One region of the Candidatus Pelagibacter sp. PS_41 genome, then DNA from elsewhere that is predicted to be linked to it. Evidence: riboswitches for the same ligand, from Rfam matches in the RefSeq annotation. Region 1 holds a riboswitch; each other region holds the start of a gene.
What was found. A riboswitch is a leader RNA that binds a small molecule or an ion and turns the genes downstream of it on or off. The one in region 1 is predicted to bind S-adenosylmethionine.
Positions count from the first base shown of each region.

Region 2: linked by a shared signal. The riboswitch ahead of AC5SL8_RS03035 (O-acetylhomoserine aminocarboxypropyltransferase/cysteine synthase family protein) and the one ahead of AC5SL8_RS03780 (OsmC family protein) in region 1 are both predicted to bind S-adenosylmethionine.
Region 3: linked by a shared signal. The riboswitch ahead of AC5SL8_RS01835 (homocysteine S-methyltransferase family protein) and the one ahead of AC5SL8_RS03780 (OsmC family protein) in region 1 are both predicted to bind S-adenosylmethionine.

Region 1 covers NZ_CM182062.1:680,009-683,289, forward strand. Annotated here, with positions in the region: gene AC5SL8_RS03775 (NAD(P)/FAD-dependent oxidoreductase) at 1-897, opposite strand, end outside; gene AC5SL8_RS03780 (OsmC family protein) at 1,016-1,567, opposite strand; SAM riboswitch class V at 1,571-1,635, opposite strand; gene AC5SL8_RS03785 (homocysteine S-methyltransferase family protein) at 1,639-2,700, opposite strand; SAM riboswitch class V at 2,767-2,831, opposite strand; gene AC5SL8_RS03790 (DUF1737 domain-containing protein) at 3,124-3,281, opposite strand, start outside.
Region 2 covers NZ_CM182062.1:557,908-561,188, reverse strand. Annotated here, with positions in the region: gene AC5SL8_RS03040 (COX15/CtaA family protein) at 1-720, shown strand, start outside; gene AC5SL8_RS03035 (O-acetylhomoserine aminocarboxypropyltransferase/cysteine synthase family protein) at 728-2,029, opposite strand; SAM riboswitch class V at 2,034-2,102, opposite strand; gene rplM (50S ribosomal protein L13) at 2,242-2,703, shown strand; gene rpsI (30S ribosomal protein S9) at 2,705-3,145, shown strand; gene argC (N-acetyl-gamma-glutamyl-phosphate reductase) at 3,179-3,281, shown strand, end outside.
Region 3 covers NZ_CM182062.1:347,552-350,832, reverse strand. Annotated here, with positions in the region: gene moaB (molybdenum cofactor biosynthesis protein B) at 1-154, opposite strand, end outside; gene AC5SL8_RS01845 (sulfite exporter TauE/SafE family protein) at 173-919, shown strand; gene AC5SL8_RS01840 (2OG-Fe(II) oxygenase family protein) at 949-1,539, shown strand; SAM riboswitch class V at 1,629-1,692, shown strand; gene AC5SL8_RS01835 (homocysteine S-methyltransferase family protein) at 1,702-2,610, shown strand; gene AC5SL8_RS01830 (DMT family transporter) at 2,603-3,281, opposite strand, start outside.

The sequences.
Region 1 (3,281 bases):
TTTAGTATTAGCTATTGGTGAAAATGTTTTAAAATTATGTTGATCAATTTCTTGCTTCGTTAAGGGTTGGGTGACAATAATATTTGAAATTACTGGTAAAATTCTTGAATTCATCTCTGGGATTAAACCTTCTTGGTAGAACCCATTTGTTGCAACGACTATTTTTTTTGAACGAATAGATCCTTCTTTCGTCCTTAAAATATAAGCACCCTTATCTTTATCAATTTTATCAACTTTAGTGTGCTCGAAGATTTTTAATTGTTTAGATAAAGCGTATTTTGCAATGCCATTAACAAACTTAAGAGGATTGATTGCAAAACCAGGTTTATAAGAAAAAGCTCCAAATTGCTCTGTGCCCCCATGGCCAATTTTATCAAATTCTTCTTTTGAATAAATTTCAGTTTCAATACCAAACTCTTCTCTATAAGCTGAAGCTTGTTCTTTAATATCTTTAAACTTATTTGGATGATGGGCGACTACGTAATTACTATCCCCCGTTACATCACAATCAATATTATATTCTTGTATAATATCTTTTGTATAATTTGAGCCTTCAACAGAGTTTTTAAAGAACTTTTTAGTTTCATCATTGCCGTAAATAGATTGCATCTTTTTAAAAGACATCTTACTTGGTGGCAGACAACAAAAACCTGCATTACGAGATGAAGCCCCCCAACCTATTTTTCCAGCTTCAACTAAAATGACATCTAAATTATGATTTTCTATTAAATTAATTGCACAGGATAAACCAGTGTACCCTCCACCTATTACAACAATTTCTGAGCTGATATCTTTATTAAGTTTTTCTAGATTTAAATTTTCATTTGATTGATCTTCCCAGTAACTATTAACTGGGGTGTTAAATTGATAAATATCGGAATGATAAATATTTTTCATTAACAAGACCCTAGCACGCAATTAATACTTAATTCTAGTCAAACTTCTAATTTTTTAGGATTTGAAATGAACTTAAAAGACTCAAGCCCTATTTTTCATAGAGCTTGAGTTAGATTAGTTAAGCAGCACTTGCTCTTTGCTCTATGTGCTCTTTATTATTAGAACTTGAAGAAACCTTTTGAAACAATTTAATAGGAACTCCTTTTGATAAAATATCTAATACCGGGCAATGTGTATTTACCGTATCAATCAATTTATCTATTTCTGCTTTTGGTGATGAAGATTTAATGTCAACAGTTCCAGAGATGGATTGAAAGCCAGGTCTAGTGTTTTTATTTAAAGCTAAAAAACCCTGAAGATCTAATTCACCTTTTAATTTAACACTAACACTCTCAATATTAATACCCGCTGCTGTAGCAAATGCTTTATAAGTTATCTCCTGACACGTTGCTAACGCTGCTAATATTAACTCTACTGGGCTGGGTCCCTCATCTTTACCACCAAAACTTTTGGGTTCATCAACAACTAATTTATGCTCTCTAAGAGTGACTACAGATTGAAGTCCTTCTTTAAGAATTGAGTTGCTTTCATATTGGACCACAGCATTTTTTGGGTTGGCTGTAAAATCCTTCTGTAGATTACTGATTGTTTCTTTTAGATTGTTACTCATTTTTTTCTCCTGTTTTAGTGCTTCGACATATGTCAGGCGCACAATTTAGTTAAATGCCCTTCTTAATTTATTTACGCTTTGTCTCCATATTCAGTCATATGTTTTGGAATTCTTTTATTTTTTCCATACATAAAATGATTTTCCATGTTCTCTCGATATTTACTTGCTGGAACAGTTAAACCAATTGACTCAGCAACTTCCCTAATCAACATTGGGTTTGCTCCACAGCATACTCCAAGGTAATTAATACCTAGCTCATAAGCATCTTTTGCAAATTTTCCTATTTCATATCTATTACAAAAGTGTGGGTCCAATGCTGTTGGAAACGTTCTTCCATGAGGTGATGGACATGCACAATTACTTCGATCTGGTAGATTAAAAAATGTTGGGTAATCTTCACTGGTTCTATAAGGAATAGGTAATGCTCCAACATGACATTTAACTGCTTTTCTAATTTCTTTTAAAAAAGGAAACATAGTAGCAGGTCCTCTAAAACAATTTAAACCTACAACATCGGCCCCTAATTGCTCTAGCTCTTTACAGGTATCAACAACTGATTTTCCATCTCTCATTTTATTTTCACCCATTGGAGATATGGTTAATACAGTTGGTAAACCTGTTTTTTTCATTATCTCTAAAGCTTTAAAAGCTTCTTCAGCATAATAAAAAGTTTCACCAATTAACATATCAGCACCTTCTTCAACGGCCCAACCAATCATCTCTGCAAACATTCCTTCAACTTCTTTTTGAGATTGTGGATCATTATGTTTCCAGATATTTGAATTTGAAATATTACCTGCCATCAAATTTGGTTTTGATCCTTTAGGAGTATCTAGTGCTACTTTTTTAGCAATTTTTAATGCTGAACGATTTAGTGGTTCAAGAAGTTCTTCCTTACCAATAACACGCATTTTTTCTCTGTGTCCATTATAAGTAAAGGCCTCAACTACATCAGATCCTGCGTGTTGAAATTCTCTATGTAAGTTCTCTAAAACTTCAGGATGATCTAATGACACCATTGGAACAAATTCCCCTGATGACATGTAGCCACGTCTTTCTATCTCAAATAAAAAACCTTCTGCGCATATAACCGGTCCTTTATCTAATCTTTCTTTTAATTTATTTGTGCTCATTTTTTTTCCTCTTGTTTTGGAGAAAAAAGGTCACAAAATAATAAGAGGTTATATTCATAGGCCTCTTTTCTCCTTTTTAGTGCTTAAGCAAATGCAGGGCGCACAATATGGTTCAACTGCCCGGCTTAATTTTATGAAAGATAAAAAAAAACCACCTGTCTAAAGCGGTGGTTGAAGCGTCGCTTTAGCAGGATTTATAACGCGCTCTGCAATTTAACTTAACTCAGCGCAATTACATATAATCAACTTTCTCTCAAAATGTCAAATGAAATAGATGATGGTTAGAATTAGAAGGATAATGACAATCCAAATAGTAAGATTAGTTAAAAACTGCTTTAATTTAGAATTAGATTGTAGAAAAGCTGGGAGTACTAATAAGAGTATCCCTAGCATATAAACAAAGGGTATTATCTGATCTGCCATTTATATCGATGATAACTTCATCTTTTTGGAATACTTTTTCTGAGGTGAATTTTTTATAACTGCTTGAGCACAACGCATGACCCCTCTTTTTTTATCAAAGGTCATTTTGGGTTCACCATACAATTTCCATCCATTGGATATGGCCTCCGTGACACGAT
Region 2 (3,281 bases), 120 kb from region 1:
GGCTTGTTCACCTTAATCCCTTTAATTATTTTTTGGATTAAATATAGAGATTCTAATTTTTATTCTAATAAATATTTTTTGATATTTTTTCTTATATGTCTGCAGGGATTTTTAGGTTGGTTTATGGTTACTAGTGGATTAACACAAAATAATGATGTTAGTCATTTTAGATTGGCAATTCATTTATCACTTGCACTTTTTATCTTATGTTTAATTTTTTGGTATATTTTAGATTTTTTTGATATTAAAAAATTAGATTATAAAATTCCACAATCCTTTTTGTTATTTATTTTTTTATTAATTATTATTCAAATTATATTGGGAGCTTTTCTGTCAGGTTTAGATGGAGGTTTAATTTATAATACTTGGCCAGATATGAATGGTACATTTTTTCCAAATGATGTTTTATTATTAGATTTTTTTACCTCTGAGTCATTTTATAATACTTCTATTATTCAATTTTTACATAGATCAACTGCCTATCTGCTTCTGATCCTTGTTATGATTATTAACTATTTATTTATTAAAGAAGGAGTTGCCATAAAAAATATAATTCTTTTTGATACAGCTTTACTTATTCAAATATTATTAGGAATTATTACATTAATATCTGGTGTAGAAATAAAGTATGCATCACTACACCAGTTAGGTTCTATTTTTGTATTAACAACCTATATTTTACTCATTTATAAAAACTCAAGAGGTTTTTTAAAACGATAAAGAATTGTTATGAAGCGTTAAGTGCTTGATCAAGATCATCTATTATATCGTCAATATGTTCTAATCCTATACACAGTCTTATATATCCAGGCGTAACTCCTGCAGCACTTAATTCTTGCTCTGTGAGTTGGCTATGAGTTGTTGTTGCTGGATGTATAGCTAAGCTTCTAGCATCTCCTATATTTGCCACATGATAAAACATCTTTAAAGCTTCTATAAATTTCTTACCAGACTCAATACCACCTTTTAGTTCTATTCCTATTAAAGCACCATTTCCCCCATTAAGATATTTTTTTGCTCTTTTACCAATATCTCCTTCATATTTGGTTGGGTAAATCACTCTAGCAACTTTTTTATGTTTAGATAAGTGACCCACTGTTTTTTCAGCATTAGAGCAATGTTGTTTCATCCTCAAGGCTACTGTTTCAAGTCCTTGAATTATTCCAAAAGCATTATCAGGCGCTAATGCAGCTCCAAGATCTCTCAAAAGAGTAACTCTTGCTCTAACAGCAAAGGATACATTGGCACCAGTTAATTCAGGAACTGCCTTACCCCAAACTACGCCACCATAGCTTGCATCAGGTTCATTAAACAGTGGTTGTCTTTTTGGATTAGCTGTCCAATCAAAATTTCCACCATCAATTAGTGCTCCACCTACAACTGTACCATGTCCACCTATATATTTTGTAAGTGAATAAACTACTACAGCTGCACCATGTTCTATTGGCTTACAGATGATAGGAGCGGCCGTGTTATCAACTATTAATGGTATATTATATTTTTTTCCAATATCAGAAACTTCTTTAATAGGAAATACTCTTAAATATGGATTGGGTAATGTTTCCCCATAAAAAGCTCTAGTTTTACCATCTATTGCTTTTTCAAAGTTTTTAGGATCTGCTGGATCTGCATATCTAACTTCAATACCAAGCTTGCTCAATGTATGAGTAAACAATGAAACAGTTCCACCATAAAGATCTGTAGAACTAACAATATTATCGCCAGCTTGAGCAACATTCAAAATAGCAAATGTTGAAGCTGTTTGACCCGAAGAAACAGTTAAACTTGCTAATCCACCATCTAAGGCAGCAAGTCTTTTTTCAAGAACATCATTTGTTGGATTCATAATTCTTGTGTAGATATTTCCAAACTCTTTTAGACCAAATAAATTGGCTGCATGCTCAGTGCTATCAAATAGATATGAAGTTGTTCTATAAATTGGGACAGCTACAGCTTTTGTAGTTGGGTCACTTCTATAATCACCACCGTGCAATGCTATAGTTTCTGGGTTTTGTCTTTTTGTACTCATCTTAATACTCCTTTTTTAGTACTTTTGCTTTATGCAAGGCGTACAATACAGTTCAAATGCGCCTACCGAAAATGTGCGTAAAAAATCCTTTTTAGCAATTATTAGCCTGCAATAGGAACAAATCGGCAAATAAAAGTTACCATTAAATGGCTATATTGCAAGAGAAATATAAAATTGACTTTATAATTATTAATAGTATTAATCCTCGCACCATGACTAAATTTTTAAAAAGTAGCGAATTAACAAGTAATTGGTTTGAAATTGATGCTAAAGGAGCAGTTGTTGGAAGATTAGCATCTATAATAGCAATGATTGTTAGGGGAAAAAACAAAACTACTTACACACCTCACATGGATGATGGAGACTTTGTAGTTGTTAAAAATATAGAACATGCAAAATTTACTGGAAAAAAATTTAAAGACAAAAAATACTATAGACATACGGGCCACCCAGGTGGAATTAAAGAAATAACTCCTGAAAAACTATTAGAAAAGAATAAACCAGGAGAGACTTTAAAATTAGCGGTTAAAAGAATGTTACCAGGAGGTGTTCTTGGTAGAAAGCAATTAACTAAAGTTAAAATTTATGCTGGTGAAGAGCATCCTCATGCAGCTCAAAATCCCAAACTTTTAGATTTAGGAAAATTAAATAGTAAAAATTTAATTAGAAATTAATATGGAACAAACAGCACAAACAATATCAAAAAAACCTAAGATCAAGTTAGATTTTAAAGATAGTAAATATGCTACTGGCAGAAGAAAAAAATCAATTGCTAAAATTTGGTTAAAAAAAGGGACTGGTAAAATTTATGTTAATGGTCGAACAATGGATGAATACTTCACTAGTGGTAGTCATAAAATGCAAATCACAAGACCTTTTGAAATCATTAATCAAGCAACAGCATATGATGTTAGATGTAGTGTTGCTGGAGGCGGTCACACAGGACAGGCAGGAGCAATGGTTCACGGTATTGCAAAAGCCTTAATATTATTTGACTCAGAACTAAGAAGTACACTAAAAACAGAGAAACTTAACACCAGAGACTCAAGATCTGTTGAAAGAAAAAAACCTGGTCGTAAAAAAGCTAGAAGAAGCTTCCAATTCTCGAAAAGATAATTCTTTTTTATTTCAAAATAGTTATAATAAACAATGCCTAAGCTTAATGTTTTAGTTGCTGGTTCTACTGGTTATATTGGTGTTCAATTAATAAAGTTATTAGTTAAGCACAAAAATATTAATATAAAATATTTAT
Region 3 (3,281 bases), 330 kb from region 1:
TTTTAATAATGTCTTCTTTATTATCTTTACAAATTTTTCTATCTACTAATTTATGTTTAGCCTCCTCTATTTTTTTGACTAAGATCGCACCTGACTTATCGTTCTCAAAAGTTCTGGTGTCCGTAACAGTTAAAAGTGCTATATTTACAATCATAAATTTAAAATAATTATTATGATTATATTATCATTTTTATTTCTTCTAACAGCAACTTTATACTCTAGTGTTGGATTTGGAGGTGGTTCTACGTATTTAGCTCTTCTGTTAATTTGGGATGTTCCCTACTTAATCTTTCCTGTAATTGCCCTCTTTTGTAATATTATTGTCGTATCAGGAAATTGTATTAATTATATTAAAGCTGGAAATATCAATCTTAAGATCCTTGCCCCATTTTTAATATCATCTGTCCCACTTGCATTCATAGGTGGCTCTTTATCAATAAATAAAGAAATTTTTGAAATTTTACTTTTTGTAGTCTTAACACTAGCAGGAGCTCTACTTCTTGTGAAATTTAAATCTTTTGATCAAAAGATTGAAGTTTATAAAAAAATACCAAAAATGTTATCCTTATTAATAGGCGCATCTATTGGATTTGTGTCTGGTGTAGTTGGGATTGGTGGTGGAATTTTCTTAAGCCCCATATTGTTATTGATTAGAGCAGATAAAGTAAAAAATATTGCAACTGCCGCATCATTATTCATACTGATTAATTCTCTGTCAGGTCTTGCTGGTCAATTTACAAAGTCATCGACAATAAATGGAATTTATGATTATTGGCCTTTATTTCTGTTTGTTTTAATAGGCGGTCAAATAGGAAACTATTTAAATCTTAAAATTTTTCCTGCAAAAATGTTGGCTTTAGTGACATCAGCACTTGTCATATTTGTCGCTATTCGAATAGGATTGAAGTTGTTTGCATAACGGAAGTATTAAATTATTATAGATAAAATATGAAAACATTTAGAGCTTTTGGACCAACTATTGGAAAAACAAAGTTATCTAAAAAAATTATTAACATATTAAATAATCACGTTGATAAGACCCAATCATCTATAAAAGATGATTATAGTTCTAAGCTAGCAAGTCAAATTAAGAATGAAATCAAAATACCTAAAACAATAGTTAATAAAAGTTTGTCTAAAGAGATAATAAAAAATATCAAAGTTTATCTTGATAAGTCAGGAGTTAAAAAAATTAAAGAAATTAAGATAATCAACCTATGGGTAGTAAGACAATTAAAAAATGAGTATAACCCAATTCATTATCATGAAGGACAACTATCAGGGGTTGGGTATCTTAAAATCCCAAAAGATATGAATCAAAATAAACTTCTTAAGAATAAAAAGATTAAAACTAATGGAACTATTGATTTTATCAATGGTCAAAAAAATTTTTTAAGTAAAAGCATCTACAATTTAAACCCTAAATTAGGTGATTTATTGATTTTTCCAAATTATTTAATGCACACAGCTTACCCATTTAATGTTGATGGTGAGAGAAGATCCTTCTCATTTAATGCTAAAATATTATTTAAGAAGTGATTTACTAATCAGTCTATTTGATATATAAACACATTAACCGATTTGATCCATATTGCAGGTATTAACTGCTAAAAAGGAAATCATTATATAATTGGTAAAGGTAGTTGGACTATATTGTGCACCTGGCATAAAGCAAAAGCACTAAAAAAGTAAGGAGTAAGAATGGATATTAATTTTTTTAAAACAACACGAATTTTAGATGGTGGTATGGGGCAAGAATTATTAGCTCGTGGTATGAAACCTAATGGAACATTGTGGAGTGCTAACGCATTGCTTAAAGAAGAATATCATCAGCTATTATTAGATACTCATTTGGATTTTATTAAAGCTGGAGCTGAAGTTATTGTTACCACAACTTTTACAACTAGAAGAGTTAGGTTACGTGACAATAAAGTTGAGGATAAATTTGAATACCTAAATAAAAAAGCTGGGGAGATAGCTCAAAAAGCTAAAAAACAATTTCCACATATTTTGATAGCTGGGGGTCTTCCACCTCAATATTTAACTTACGAAGAAGACACGAGAGCAGATGAAGAAATTAAACAAAATTTTTATGATCAAGCAAAATTACTTGATCCATATGTTGACTTTTTTTATTTAGATGTTTTATCAAGTGTTAAAGAATTCAGACTAGCAATTGAAGCAATCCAGGATTTCAAAAAACCTTATCTGATAGGTGCGCACATATCTGAGGGTATTAATCTTCCAAGTGGTGAAAAAATATCTAATATTGTAAATAATATTGACCACAAGAATTTACTTGGATTAATCTTATCTTGTATTTCACCTGAAAATTTTTCTATAAATTTGGAAGAGGTTAAAAATTTAGGTATTCCTTTTGGATTTAAGCTTAATGCATTTGAAACGACCAAGCCCAAAAATGGATATACTAATTCCTATAATAAAAGTAAAACAGGGAATCCTAATGAGTTTTTAGGTCAAAGAAAAGATTTAACACCTGAATTGATGGCAAATTTTGTTAAAAAGTTTAAAAATGCTGGTGCAACTATTTTAGGTGGATGTTGTGAAACAAGGCCTTCTCATATTAAGGAAATGGTTCAATTTAAGTAGTTTTTTTTTGATCTGATTTTTTTACAAAATAAATTCCAACAACAACTGCTAATAAAGATAATAAAACTTTAGGTGTTATTATTTCTTTTAGGAAAATATAACTTAATATAGTGCCAAATATTGGAATTAAGTAAGAAACTTGTGACTGAAATATAAGACCATTATCTTTTAGAATTTTAAATCTTAGTAACCAAGCAACACCTGTTGAAATCATTCCTAGATAAACTACTGATATTGTAGATTCAATGCTTGGAACCGAGTTCCATGGTTTTTCAATAAAATAAACAAATGGTATTAAGATTAGGACAGCCCAAATTAATATAGAGCATGTTACATTTTCATTCTTTTTCTTACTAATTTTAAGAGTTAAAACTCCCCCAATAACATAACAGGTTGACCCAAGTAATATTAATAACGCAGAAATAAAATTACTATCATTTATCAATAGATTATCTGAAAATAAATAAATAATTCCTGAAAAGCCAATTAGTATTCCAAAAGTTTTAACTAAATTAAACTTTTCATTTTTTGTATAAAAGTGACCCAATATTGTTGAGCTTAATGGTGTTGTAGACATTAATATTGCAGCCAAGTTACTTTGCACTGATTTAACACCGTAAGCTATTAGAAAAAAAGGTAAAACTAAATTTACAAAACCTATTATAGCAAAC